2 regions of the Paenibacillus sp. AD87 genome follow, and region 1 is predicted to be linked to the other one. Evidence: riboswitches for the same ligand, from Rfam matches in the RefSeq annotation. Region 1 holds a riboswitch; the other holds the start of a gene.
The links. A riboswitch is a leader RNA that binds a small molecule or an ion and turns the genes downstream of it on or off. The one in region 1 is predicted to bind cyclic di-AMP.
Positions count from the first base shown of each region.

Region 2: linked by a shared signal. The riboswitch ahead of gpAD87_RS19390 (hypothetical protein) and the one ahead of gpAD87_RS16040 (C40 family peptidase) in region 1 are both predicted to bind cyclic di-AMP.

Region 1 is NZ_LXQN01000007.1:3,688,601-3,696,008, reverse strand. It holds gene gpAD87_RS16060 (xanthine phosphoribosyltransferase) at 1-450, shown strand, start outside; gene gpAD87_RS16055 (hypothetical protein) at 549-878, shown strand; gene gpAD87_RS16050 (hypothetical protein) at 1,002-1,220, shown strand; gene gpAD87_RS16045 (carboxymuconolactone decarboxylase family protein) at 1,338-1,667, shown strand; gene gpAD87_RS16040 (C40 family peptidase) at 1,772-2,236, opposite strand; cyclic di-AMP (ydaO/yuaA leader) riboswitch at 2,242-2,373, opposite strand; gene pelA (pectate lyase) at 2,787-3,746, shown strand; tRNA gene gpAD87_RS16030 (tRNA-Leu) at 3,865-3,948, shown strand; gene gpAD87_RS16025 (X2-like carbohydrate binding domain-containing protein) at 4,323-7,408, shown strand, end outside.
Region 2 is NZ_LXQN01000007.1:4,384,573-4,391,980, reverse strand. It holds gene gpAD87_RS19425 (hypothetical protein) at 1-317, opposite strand, end outside; gene gpAD87_RS19420 (hypothetical protein) at 345-548, opposite strand; gene gpAD87_RS19415 (helix-turn-helix domain-containing protein) at 833-1,159, shown strand; gene gpAD87_RS19410 (IS3 family transposase) at 1,147-1,983, shown strand; gene gpAD87_RS19405 (urease accessory protein UreF) at 2,090-2,791, opposite strand; tRNA gene gpAD87_RS19400 (tRNA-Leu) at 3,212-3,294, shown strand; partial or broken gene gpAD87_RS32990 (hypothetical protein) at 3,401-3,466, shown strand; gene gpAD87_RS19395 (glutathione peroxidase) at 3,445-3,921, opposite strand; cyclic di-AMP (ydaO/yuaA leader) riboswitch at 4,289-4,464, shown strand; gene gpAD87_RS19390 (hypothetical protein) at 4,582-4,980, shown strand; gene gpAD87_RS19385 (HAD family hydrolase) at 5,146-5,838, shown strand; gene gpAD87_RS19380 (Nramp family divalent metal transporter) at 5,979-7,274, opposite strand.

The sequences.
Region 1 (7,408 bases):
CGTTTTCGTGAAAGTGGTGTAACTCGGGTCATTACAGTGGAGTCTTCCGGGATTCCGGTCGCCTTTGCTGCCGCACATGAACTGGGTGTTCCGCTGGTATTTGCTCGTCGCAAAAAAACACTTTTGGCTGACCCCGACGCCTACTGTGAAAGAGTACCTTCTTTTACCAAAGGGATCGTAACGGATATTATGGTGTCGCGTGAATATATTCATGAGAATGACCGTATTTTGTTTATTGACGATATCATTGCGAATGGTGATGCCGCTCGTGGTGTCATCAAAATTATCGAACGTTCGGGTGCGGAACTGGTTGGATTCGGTGTCGTGGTCGAAAAATGTTTTCAGGCCGGAGCGCGCACTATTCGTGAGCAGGGCATCCCGGTTGAAGCGTTGGTGCGCATTCGTTCACTGAACGATGGCACCGTGCAATTTGACGATAACGAATTGTGACTTTTTAAAGGAAAAAGTGCCTATTTTTATAACAATGCCTTTGCATGACCGCTGATTTCATTTATAATGGGGTTATGTTAGGGAGAGGAGGCAACACCATGGGTAACCAACCGGCAACAGAACAATTTTTTATTGATAAGCTGGCGGAATCGAAAGTACATTTTGAGCGTGCCCTGGATTGTAAACATACGGAATTCGATGACCTTTATCCCTATATGATTGAACATCCTCAATTTTTCTGGTACAAACGCTACGTTGCCTGGTCAGAATTGCTGACGATTGTAGGCTTGTGCGAAGAGTTGTCCTTCTCTTGGAAAGAACAATTTACACCGCATCAAGTGGAGTACCTTGAAGAACGTGTGATGTCCGCCAAAGTGCTTGATTTTTGGTTTGAGAAGAACGACAGCAAAGAGCACGCGCAGCGGTAACTTTCAGTCGGGACATACTTTCGAATGACATGACAGTCCAATACAGTCACGTGAGACCTAAATGACTTTTCATTTAGGTCTCTTTTTGTAAATAATTTTTTTGGGAAAGTAGGCGCCATAAATATGATCAGTGATGCACAATTGGATGCACTGCGTTTATCGGGTGAAAAAGTAAGGGTAGTACGGGACGAGATTCAGTCCAATGATGTGACAGGTATTGTAGTGGCTTGGGACGGGGAGCAGGTACTCATTCGCCGTCAGAATCGGCGTGTGGTCAAGCTTGATCGGAATTACCGATATCAATTGTTCAGCGAACCACGCGAGAGCCTGCTCGAAGAATAGGACATGCCTATTTAGGTTCATTTACCATGGATGTTTTGGCATAATTACACCTCTCCGGAGAGAAGATAGGTACAGTGAGAGCTTGTAACATATCAGCCGAGAGGATGTGCGGTAACCATGACACTGATGAATGATAAGGTTCATGCCTATAAAGATCAGATTGGTGAATTAAGCGATGTGCTGCCAGCTGTGGTGAAGTCTTATCATGAGTTCACTGGAGAATGTTTTCAGGCAGGGGCGATTGATGCCAAGACCAAACAGCTGATTGCGCTGGGTATTGGACTGTTTGCGAACAATGAGGTGTGTACGTTTTACCATGTGGAAGAGGCACGTGCCAAAGGAGCGACCGATCAGGAGATTATGGAGACGGTTGCTGTGGCTGGAGCGGTAGGCGGAGGCCATGCGCTGTCTCAGGGTGCAATGAGAGTACAGAAGGCTTTACATTAAGTATAGAAGTCTACAGCACACCGGATTTGTAAACAAAAGCCCCAAACAAAGAGGAGGTCCCGGATTCACCCGGAGCCTCCTCTTTGCGCTATATCAAATCAAACTTATATTTTGCCCAGCATTTTGTTATACATAAATTGTCCTGTTACCCGGCGTGCTGTTACGTAACGATCGTTGAAGTAAGGATTGGATAATTGTGTGATGCTGACACCCTTGCTGCTTGAAGCATGAGCGAACTGTCCGCCCCCGATATATACACCTGTATGTGAAATGCCATTGCCCATCGTATTAAAGAATACCATGTCACCAGTACGCAGATTAGCTTTGGATACCGGAGTTCCGGCCTTAGCTTGTTGCTGGGAAGTGCGTGGTAATTCAATGCTATATTTGTTGAAAATATATCTCATAAATCCAGAGCAATCAAATCCGGCCATTGTTGTGCCGCCCCATTTGTAAGGTATGCCAGTCATGTTGTTAACGACGGTGTTAATACTGCTTGCCTCTGTGCTTGCTGCACCGGATGTAAATAGAACTGCTGCTCCAAAAATGGAGATGATAAGCTTTTTCAAAATTTTTGTTCTCCCTTCGATGCCTACGGAGTTAGCTAAGGGTTCGGTAGAAGGTTCCCTATATTTCCTATGTATAAGAATAATTCACCCAAAATGGTTCCCCCGTTTTCAAACATGAAACTCGGCAAATGAATAATTAAGTTTTTGTAACCTTTTGAAACTATATTGCATAAATGCGAAAATGTCAAACCGATTTTGAACACTTCTTATCATCTCAATGTTAACGGAATTATCGCTATTTATGTAGAAATAACTCGAATATTGGGTTTTAATAGATGACAAAAAAGTAACTACTGTTTCAAATGGAGAAAAATTGGATAATTTATTGGCTTTCTCACATTTCGATTAGACGATACCTATAGGTTAAGACAAAGAATTTGTTACATATTGTTGCAATTATTAACAAAATTCATTGTTTTGCATAGAATTCTTTTTGTATAATCCACTTATTGGATGAAAAGAAATAGTTTGAGTTTAAAAACAAATATAAGGAGGGGAGACGCTCAAGGAAAACAGTTTGCAGAAAATGAATTGGGGAGTGTTCTAAACGATGTTGAAGGCACAAGCAAGGTTTGCATCTTTGGTAATGGCATGTACAATGATTTTCTCTGTTGTCGGAATGGTATTTCAGCCTGCTGCTAAGGTATCTGCTGCAGACGCATCTGGAACGACAGCAAGTATCTCAGATATTTTGAAGAATCAACGTCCTGACGGGGGATGGAAGAAGGATTACAAAGAAACAAGTGGTGAGTGGGCCAAATCTACGATTGATAATAAAGCTACATACTCAGAAATTAGAAGATTAGCGAAGGAATTTAAAAAGACAAATGATCCGCGATATTCGGCTGCTGCCATCAAAGGAATCAACTTTTTGTTAAATATGCAGTACTCCAATGGAGGATGGCCACAAGTATACCAGAGCTCAGGCTATCACAAACACATTACCTTCAACGACGATGCCATGATTAATGTCATGTACATGCTGGATGAAGTAGGTGCACGTAAAGGTGATTTCTCATTCATCGACAGCTCTCTTGCGGATCGCAGTAAAAAATCAGTTGCCAAAGGTGTAGATGCTATTCTCAATACACAGGTTGTAGCAAATGGTAAACTGACTGCATGGGGACAGCAGCATGATTCCAGCTCCCTAAAACCTGCAGGAGCAAGGATATATGAAGTGCCTTCTCTAAGTGCTGGAGAGAGCAGTACGATTGTAAAGTTTTTGAAAACAAGACCGTCGAACTCGAAAATTAAGGCTTCCATTCAAGCGGCAGAAGCCTGGTTCAACAACGTGAAAATTACAGGATACAAGTATGTCAGAGAAAACGGAGATAGCAAACTCGTAGCTGATTCAGGTGCATCGCCAATTTGGGCACGTTTTTACGAAATTGGAACGGATAAACCGATCTTCGTAGGACGTGATGGGGTTGTGAAATACAAACTCAGCGATATCGATAAGGAAAGAAGAGGTTGGTATGCCTGGTATGGCAACTGGCCTTCAAAGATATAATTTATAAAAAGCTTTATCATTGAAGGCGAAATTATATTTTTTTTGTTGACACTAATTACCTGCACATGATATATTATCTCTTGTCGCCGCGATATAATTTCTCGGAGATAAGACATACGCGGTCGTGGCGGAATTGGCAGACGCGCACGGTTCAGGTCCGTGTGGGCTAACCCCCGTGGAGGTTCGAGTCCTCTCGACCGCATCATATGTAACACGAAAAAGGTTCCGAGAATGGCATTGCTGCCACTCTCGGAACCTTTTTTATTTGTTTGCAGATTTTGATATTTGCTCATCATAATTGTTTTCAACCCTTTCCCTCGACTTGAGCAAAGATGAAGTTTTATTTGTTTATTTATCCATTAATGGAAATGTGTTTGTTCTGCGACGGTTTGCCCCTATATTTCAGGTTTATTGTACGTAAAATACCGAATTGTACCTATCCTGAGTATCCATCATCCACTATTCTCTTCTCGTATGGAAGCGCTATCAACAAGGATTTGAACGACCAAATTCAGAGGGGGTAGGGATAATTTGAAACGAATCGGAAAAAGGATGGCAATGTGTTTCATGGTATTCATGATTGCAGCAGTGCAGTTCGGAATTATGGGAACGACAGGTAATGTGGCACAAGCAGCAGATAAGAGTCTGGCCCAAAAGCCGTATATGGGTTGGAGTAGTTACAGCATGCAGGTATATGACGGGGCGGGTAACTGGACATCGGCCGAGAGTATTAAGAAGCAATCGGATGCCATGCACGAGAAGCTGCAAGCCCATGGATATGAATACATTAATATTGATGCTGGCTGGAACGGTGACGAAGATGAATACGGCCGTCCAATTCCGAGTACTGTTCTTTATCCAAATGGATTTCAGGAGGTTATTGATTATGTCCATAATAACGGACAGAAGATCGGAATCTATCTGATTCCTGGATTATCAATCACAGCCTATGATAAAAACCTTGAGGTTTATGGTACGGGCGGGGCATGTCATATGCAAGATATTGCAGTAAAACCGCTCGTTGTTATGGATGCTTGGGATTCGTACACGTACAAAATTGATTTTTCGAACCCTTGCTCACTGAAGTACATTGACTCCATCGCGGATCTTCTTGGCGAGTGGGGAATCAACTTTGTCAAATTCGACAGTGTGACGCCAGGATCGGGAATTAATAACCTGAGCCGGGATGCACGCGGTGATGTGGAGGCATGGTCCAAAGCCCTGGACAGAAATAACATCTGGTTTGAGCTTTCCTGGGCGCTTGATCACAATTACGTGGACTTCTGGAAAAAGTATGCAAACGGCTGGAGGATCGACTGGGACGTTGAAGCCTACGACAGCAGTAAGGGATTGACCGAATGGTCGAGTATTTCCCGCTTGTTCCCCATCGCTGCCCTCTGGTGGCGGGATGCAGGTCCCGGAGGCTGGAACGACTTCGATTCACTGAATGTCGGGAATGGCTCGATGGATGGTCTGACCAAGGTTGAGCGGCAAACGGCCACGACCTTCTGGTCTATCTCTTCAGCACCGCTTTATACAGGTAATGATTTAACAAGGCTGGACAGCTATGGATTGGAATTGCTTACGAATGACGAAGTCATTGCCGTCAATCAGACCGGACGTCCAGGCCATCCGGTTTCCATGGAGACCAAGCAGCAGGTTTGGTATGCCAATAACGGAGATGGTACTTACAGTGTAGCCTTGTTCAATTTGGGCGACCAGAGTGCGGAGGTTAAAGTCAAATGGAGCGATCTTGGCCTCAACGGTCCGGCTTCTGTCCGTGATCTCTGGAGCCATTCCGAGCTGGGGAATTTTAATCATGAATTCAGTGGTGGCGTGCTGGAACCCCATGCTTCGCGGATGCTTAAAGTAACCGCACTGAACGGCACATCAGCCGTCAATGACGATGATACAGGCATGCTCTATAGCGGGGATTGGCAGCGCAACGGGGGCAAAGAGCAGACAGATGGGAGACAGGATCTGAGCATAGCAATTAAGGATTCCTCTGGCACTGGTCCAGCGAATAGCAGTCAAGGGGGTACCTTGGACGCTGAAGCTGACAATGCTGCAAATTCAATTTCCGTGGAAGATGCCAGTGTTACCAATGAGGTCTACATTAATGATGATGACATCAGTATTAAATACACGGGCTCATGGAACTCCAATACCGGCAGAAGTTACGGTGATTACAATGGCGATGTGCATTTTACTGAAAAAGACGGCGATTATTTTGAGTATAGTTTCACGGGCACAGGCATTGAACTACTGACGGAGAAGGATAAAGACCAAGGAGACATGATTGTCACCCTCGATAATGGAGTACCTGAAACTGTAAACGCCTATACCAGTGGAGAAAGGGAAGTCCAGCAGGTTTTGTACAGCAAACTTGATTTGGACAACGGCCCACATACCTTGAAGGTGGTCAAGGGCTCGGGCCAGTATATGTTGCTGGATGCGCTTAGAGTAACCATGGAAATTCCTCCTGGAGGGCAGAATAGCACCATTAGTCCGACCTCTGCAAATTTTGACAAGGAGACGGAACAACAGAAGGATGTCACCGTGAGGCTGTCCTTGAACGGCAATACGCTGACCGGCGTTGAAAATGACGGGGCGCTGCTCAGTGAAGACGACTACACGGTGGTCAATGACAAGCTGACTATCAGGAAGCAGTACCTCACGCAGCTGCCTATAGGGACAACGAGTCTAAACGTAATCTTTAGCGCGGGTGATCCCCAGTCTTTGGCAATAAGGATCAACGATACTACGGGCATTCGATTTATAATGATCAATAACGACGATCCGGCAATCAAGTACAACGGCTCCTGGTCACGAAGCACTGGCAGAGGTTTGGGTGACTATAAAGACGATGTGCAGTATACCGAAAAAAACGATGATTCTTTTGAATACACCTTCAAGGGAACAGGGATCCAGTTATTTACGGAGGTTGACCAGTCACAGGGAGACATGGATATCTATGTTGACGACCAATTCAAGGAAACAGTCAGCGCCCATCGTAACGGTCGGCTGGCACAGCAGAACCTGTACAGCATCTCGGGGCTGCCGGATGGGCAGCACACGCTCAAGGCAGTGAAGAAATCGGGTGACTACATGCTGCTCGATATGCTCAAAGTTGAGCTTCCGAATCTAATTAATCCGGTAACCGCGGATTTCGACAAGTCAGCTTCCGCTCAGACGGACATTGATGTGACGCTGCTGCAACAGGCGGAAAGTTTTAGTGGTATTACTAACGGATCACTTGATCTGGTTCCGGGGTCCGATTATACAGTTGCAGGGAACCGAGTTACACTGAAAAAATCGTATCTTGCTGCGCAGTCAGCGGGGACGCTGAACCTCAGCTTTGCCTTCGGCGGTGATTATCTCAATGATGTGCATTCTACGGTGGTGGACGGGGATTCTTTCGAATACACCTTCAAGGGCACTGGAATAAGCATGATTACACCTACCGGACCTGAACAAGGCGAAGTGGATATTTATGTAGACGGACAGCTGGTGCAGACCGTGAACGCCTACAGTCCAAGCCGGCAGATTCAGCAGGAGATTTACAGCATCTCGGGACTGTCGAAAGGCCAGCATACATTCAAAGCTGTGAAGAAATCCGGTGAGCTCATGCTGGCCGATCAACTGAAGTTTACTGTCCCTAC
Region 2 (7,408 bases), 700 kb from region 1:
TGAGCGGTTTGAACGGAGATATCGTATGTATAACTGTCTTTAAAAGGTGCAGTGATACTTTTTAACTCCTGAACAATCTTCGCATTTTTTGCTTTCTCCTCGCGTAATGTCCACCCCTCTACAAGATGAAGGTAATGAGGCGGTTCAGGTGCTGTTCTGGAGGGGCTTGTTACGCTCTGTTTGGGAAGCAGTTGCCCAAGTCCATGTTGCCAAGCGGTGTTGCAGCTTCGAATGATCCAGTTGTGATCGACGATGATAAGTTGGTGTTGAATGGACTGGAACGATAATCTCTCCAGATCGGATATTAAGTATCTCATGAAATGAGCTCCTCCTTGGCAGAAATCTTATCTTAAATCATCTGGAATTTCCAAGATGTCTGCGACCTGGTTCCTGAACCGGGTTGCTTTGCGGGTACCGTGAATGAGATTGGACAGACGATATGGCGGAATGCCATACTGTTCACAAAATGTCTTTTGGTCGACCTGGAGTTCGGTTAGTCGTCGTTTAATGGCCCATCCGAAAGGAGTCACAGGTTTCTTTTTGTTCAAAAGGGTTCACCCCTCGTTGGAATGTAGTGTTCAGCTGGTTATTCTTGGTGTAAAATATATAGATATGCGAGCTGTATGTTTTATTATATACGTATTTACGTCATCTAACAATTAAAAAAGACGTAAAAAAGTGTATTTTAAGATATTAAATGGCGTAAATACGTTAAATAGACAAAATAAATGACATAAAAAACACGCCAGCAAGGAGTGAAGTGCACCCCTTAGAATAGACATTGGAAAAACCCCTAGGTTTAACCGATGAAATTCTAGGGGGTGCATTTTTTATGGCGATAAAGGGACAAAAGTTTAATACATATTCGGAGAAAATTAAAAAAGAGGCCATTCGTCTACATATTGTTGAAGGATGGACTTATCGAAAGATTAATGAACATTTGGGGATTCATGACCCGGGACGAATGAAGAGATGGATGCGGAAATACCGGGAGCAAGGCGAGTTCGGACTGATGGATCAACGAGGTCGTCGAAAAGAATACATGGATCAAGACCGCTATGTGCAAAACCTGAAACGGGAGAATGAGTTGCTAAAAAAGTGCTTGGTAATCTGGAAGGAGGAAGCAAACAAGAGAGATTTCAGATCATGGAAAAAGTAGCGGCTTACGGTGATATCCAGAGTCTATGCCATGTGTTTGGCGTGTCCCGGAGTGGGTTTTATGCCTATGTAAAACGTAAACGAATTGATCGCGATGCAAAGGCGAAGAAACAGGTGCTTCAAACGTATCAACGATATGAAGGCAAATATGGTTATCGACAGATCCAGTTGTTCCTTTGGCAAGATCAAGGGATTTGGATGAATCACAAAAAGGTGCTCCGCCTGATGCAAATGCTCGGTATTCAATCTCGAATCCGTCGTAAACGACGCTCCAGCAGCTCGTATGCACCTGCGCAGCGTGTAGCAGAGAATCTCTTGAAGCGCGACTTCCGTGCGGAAAAGCCAAATCAGAAATGGGTAACCGACATTACCCAGTATCGTGTGGGCGAGCGCTGGGTTTATCTTTCAGCCATAAAGGATCTGTTTAATAACGAAATTGTGGCTTACGAAATAGGCGAACGCAACGACAATGAACTGGTGCTCCGCACATTTAGCAAGGCGTTTGTGAAGCAAAAAGACATGACCGGACTGGTCGTTCACAGCGACCAAGGATTCCAGTACACGTCTCATGCTTACCACGACATGCTGCCAAAGGTTGGCGCCCGGATCAGCATGTCTCGCCGAGGAAATTGTTATGACAATGCCTCTATGGAGAGTTTCTTCTCGCATCTCAAAACGGAAGGACTCTATCCTTATCATATCCGAACGGTTGCTGAAGCACAAAGCAAAATCGAAATATATATCCGTTTTTACAACCGAAAACGGCCACAACGAAAACTAAAAAAACTGACGCCGGTAGAGTACCGACGCCAGTTTGCAGCCTAGGGTCTTTTTATAATGTCTACAAAATGGGGTCTTGACCAGGAGGTTGCGGCGTGTTTTTTATATTTTTACAGTGTGAGGAGGCGGGTTATGAAGGGATGGGGACAGATTAGGCTCTGTAGGCGTGAAGCCCTGCTCCAAGCATGTGGAAGCTTGGGAACAATGTTTTCATGGACATTGAGGTTGGTTGTACCGGTCCATCGGCAGCGGAGGCGCTGACGGTATGCCATTCATGCTCCAGATCTGCGGCCAGGCGAACCAGCAGGTCCTGGATTGTATCGGTATGAAGAGGAATCACTTTGGAGGCTTCGGTTATGCAGGCACTCATGGCTGAATGCAGATAACCAAGGACCGCCTCCTCGACAGGGATTTCGAGGTGGTGGTTAATCCAGGCGTGAACAGTGGGGAGACAGCCAACAGATTCATACTTAGCCAGCGTTTGTTCGAGATGGCTAAAATCAATCCAGGGGTGTAGTGCGCGAGCTAGCTTAATTAGTCGTTTGCCCATAATGGAGGCATGTTCTCTAAGATTGACTGGGGTGCGCTGGACATGAACGAGTTTGTCGATGAGGGCTGTACGCCATGCGTCCTTGTGATCTGCGGCGGTGTATATGCCTTTAATCGCCATACCTTCCAGACGCACGATGCTGGGATGCAATTGACAGCGCATGAATGATTCGAGATCTTCAACACTACGAATGGTACCTTCAGCGATATGGGCATCCATACCGAAGGAATGGGTGAACCCTCCGACCTGGATAGAGGAATCAAGCAGTTTGACATAATCGAGCAGCTTATTCCCACGGTTCACAATCTTTCGCCTCCTACGTTCGTTAAATGTTATGTTAAATAACATTTATACTCCTTTTTGGTTCGCTTTATGTTTGTGAATCCGAATTATATGATATATATATTCACATAAATATCCGCTTTTTGTCAATAGTTTCTTTGTTTTTTGAATATTAAATCTATTTAGTGTTATTTTATATAACTTTATGAGTTACTTTATACTAAGGGATATGAAGGATGGTAATACAAATAAAGTAGAGTGATCGGCCTAATCGGGTATACAAACGGGATTAAATTTAATCATATGCACTTCGTAGGAGAAAATGACGAGATTATACGATTTATGGAAGGAAAAGCGCAGTTAAAATGATATTAAGAAAAATGCTTTACTTTTAAACATGAACCGGGTATAATCAATTTTGTTGCCGATTATTTACGACATGCGGTCGTGGTGGAATGGCAGACACGCTATCTTGAGGGGGTAGTGGGTGTATACCCGTGGAGGTTCGAGTCCTCTCGACCGCATCATAAGAACGATAAAAAAGAAGCTTCCCGTATGGGAAGCTTCTTTTTTTTGTTTTATTTACAGTACAGATGGGCCAGACAAAAAAAGGTCACCCGTTTCCCCTGAATGCATGCTCATTCTGTCTGCTGGGGTCGGATGGCCTTTACTTGTTATTTAAGCAATTCTTTGATGTCCGCTTCAATTTTATCAGGTGTTGTTTTGGGAGCATACCGTTTCAGAACACGTCCGTTCTGATCCACAAGGAATTTGGTGAAGTTCCATTTGATGGCTTTGGAGCCGAGTACGCCTGGCGCTTCTTTGGTAAGGTGCTGGAAAAGAGGGTGAGCGCTTGAACCATTCACATCGATCTTCTCAAACATCGGGAAGCTAACACCATAGTTCATCTGGCAGAACTCGGCAATATCATCAGAAGAGCCTTTTTCCTGTGCAAACTGGTTGCTTGGAAAACCAAGAACTTCGAATGGGGAGTCTTTAAACTTATCCTGAAGCTCTTGCAGACCTTTGAATTGAGGTGTGAGGCCGCATTGGCTTGCTGTATTCACGATAAGCAGTACTTTGTCACGATAGTTGGACATTTCAACTTCCTGACCGCGAAGGGTGTTTACTTTGTAGTCGTAGACTGACATGAAAATCGCCTCCATTTCATATTCTTCTTTCTTCTATTATATTGATTACAATTAAATAATGCAAAATTAATATTGCTTTTTTAACTCAATTTGAAGCTGTCGTGTATGATCTGTGACTGATTTGCTACCTGAATTTCGCTAAAGAGAGAATTAGAGAGCTTTGATGAGATGGGTAGAGAATGGATGCGTTGTAAGCGCTATTATTGATGTGAAATGGCAAAAATCCGTCGATTCGGTGATCTGCGCAGACTTTACACCAATATGGCACGGGTGTATGATTCATATCGTAATTCCAATTTAAATTAAATTTTACATGAAAAACGAAACAAACGATAATATCGCTCTGATTAATGATTATAAAAGAACGATGTTTTAATCGCTGAGTTTCCATTCATTCATGGGTGGGAAACGGGGGAACCAACAGGATGAACTGTCCAAGACAGTAGGCATCCATGGGGTGAATTTTCCGGTGACAGCCGGAAATAGGGCGACTCTCGCGCCCGAATCCGTCAGCTAACCTCGTAAGCGTTAAAGGGAGAGGCAACAAGCCGTACGCTGGTTCATAGTGTCTTTTTGCTATGGATTATTGAAGAAGCGTCCGGGAGGCCTTGGTCCCCCACGCTTCTTTTTTGTTGTCTTTTCACGCCAAGGGAGGAACGAATGATGGATAAAGAGATGATCTTAGTGACTGCTCCAAATGAAGCAGGACGTAAATTTATCAAATTGCTGATGTACAAAAAAATGCCGTTTGCCGTTCTGACCAACAGTGCAGGGGAAGAGCGCAGGCTCCGGAGAATCGGTGTGGAGCATGTCATTCGCATGAACACGGCTGCAGCTCAGAAATGGTTTTTGCCGCAAGGTAGTGTCGGCAATGTTTTTATTTTTGAAAATAGCCTTAACCTGACCTGTCGATATTTGCAGATCTGCCGCTCATGGACATCCAAGTCCTTGTGTGTCATTACGGAACAAAGCCACCCCAAAGGGATCTATCGGGGAATGGGAGCAGACCGTATTGTATATTCCTTGAATGGGGAAGTTGGGTTTCTGCTGAATGGCTAGTGGCTAGTACTATTCCTGTGATTGATCCAGTGTCAGCTGCCTGTTATAATTGAAATCATAAATAAACGGAAACTTGAGGAGACTCATGCATGTTGGTGGGTCTTCTTTTTTATGGTTTGGGAAATAGGGATATGGATTTCCTGTGGCTAACGAGGAGGAATAGGCGTGCCGGATGTACGTGGAATACAATGGTTGTTCTTTGATGTGGGGGATACGCTCGTGGACGAATGGGAGCCGGTAGATGATATTATCGGTCAGTTCGTTCGTGAAGCTTGTGCGCTTGGTTATCAGGTGGAGATGCAGACGGTGCGAGATATATTTGCCGCCTCTTACCGAAATTACGAGCAATGGCCGATGAAATTGGCTATTCGTACCCTTATCAGCGATGAGGGGCACCGGGAACAGATACAGGAGAAGCTGAAGTTCCGCAAAGAGCTTGAGCGCCCCTTTGCGTCAGCCGACGCTGTTCTCCAGACGTTGTCGCAACACTATAAGATTGGTATCATTGCCAATCAGAGTCCGGGGACGGAAAATCGGCTGGATAGCTACGGCTTGCGCAAGTATGTGGATGTGCTGGCCTGTTCGGCTGAAGAAGGAGTGTCCAAGCCTGATCCTGAATTGTATGCTGTAGCGTTGAAACAGGCGGGATGCAAACCTGAGGAAGCGGTCATGATCGGCGACAGGATTGATAATGATATTATTCCGGCTAAGAAGCTGGGTATGCACACGATCCGGATTTTGCAGGGTTATGGCAGGTTCCAGCCGGAGCTTGCGGATGCAGAGCGTCCAGACTGGACTATTGAATCACTGGAGGAACTTCTTCCATTGTTAATGGTAACTCAAAATTCAGACAACTAAATAAGAGCAGTGTTTAAGATCTAATCGGTATAATTAGGCTGCTGCTCAAACATATAAAAGGCTGATCGTCTCAAGGGGTACGTTACTTGAGTTGATCAGCCTTTTTGAGTTAGACAAAATACGGCGTAATCCCGTTTAACCTAGAACAACAGAATGGTCTGGATAATCAGATACACATTCAGGACAACGATAACTCCGGCAATGATCCAGGAGATGATTTTGAGCCAAAGCTTGTTGGCAAAAGCCCCCATGCTTTTTTTGTCACTCGTAAACATTACCAGCGGAATGACGGCAAAGGGTAGCTGCAGAGACAGCACAACCTGGCTAAGAATCAACAGTTCCTCTGTTCCGTGCTCTCCGGCAATGGCTGTTACGATGACGGCCGGGATGATAGCGATCAGACGTGTAACCAGTCGACGAAGCCACGCTGGAATACGAATGTTCAGGAAGCCTTCCATTACAATCTGTCCGGATAACGTGCCTGTGAGTGTTGAGTTTTGGCCTGAAGCCAGCAGGGCTACACCGAACAGGATGCTGGCGATGGTGGTTCCCAGCAGAGGTGTCAACAGATGGTAAGCATCTGTAATTTCCGCGACCTGGGTCATACCCGCACTATGAAACACGGCAGCAGACACAATCAGAATGGCTGCATTGATGAACAAAGCTAGCGTTAAAGCGATGGTTGAATCCATGGTGGAATACAGGATCGCTTCTTTTTTCCCTTTGGGCGTCTGTTCAATCTGACGGGTTTGCACAATGGAAGAATGCAGATACAGATTATGGGGCATGACGGTTGCACCGATAATCCCGATGGCGATGTAGAGCATAGCTGGATTTTGCAAAATCTCAACATTCGGTACGAAACCATGCATGACGCCACCCATATCCGGTTTAGCGAGAAACAGGTCAATTCCGAAGCAGAGGGCGATGGTAGCCATCAGTACAATTACGAGGGATTCCAATGCGCGGAAGCCTTTATTTTGCAGCAAAAGAATGACCAGTACATCGACAGCGGTAATAATGACGCCGTATAACATGGGGATGTTGAACAGCAGCTTGAGCGCGATGGCTGAACCAATAACCTCGGCAAGGTCGGTGGCTGCAATCGCAAGCTCACACAAAATCCATAACACGATCACAACAGGCATGCTAAATCGTTCGCGGCAGGCTTGCGCCAAATCCCGTCCTGTGACAATCCCGAGCTTGCCAGCGAGAGACTGTAATACAACAGCCATCAGGTTTGAAATCAGAATAACGGATAATAACGTGTATCCGAATTGTGAACCACCAGCAATATCCGTTGCCCAGTTCCCGGGGTCCATATATCCAACGGCAACCAGGTAACCTGGTCCAACAAAAGCAAGGAACTTTTTCCACCAAGCAGCGTTCTGAGGCACCTTCATGGAGCTGTGGGCTTCCCCGAGAGATGGGGCCATACCCGCAGCCAATGGCTCATTTGAAGGAGTATTGAACGGATTTTTTTTACTCATAATATAATCACCCGACTTTGAAGTATTGATATTCTATATGAAGAGGAACGGTGTCATTCCTTTGATTAAATTTGAACATT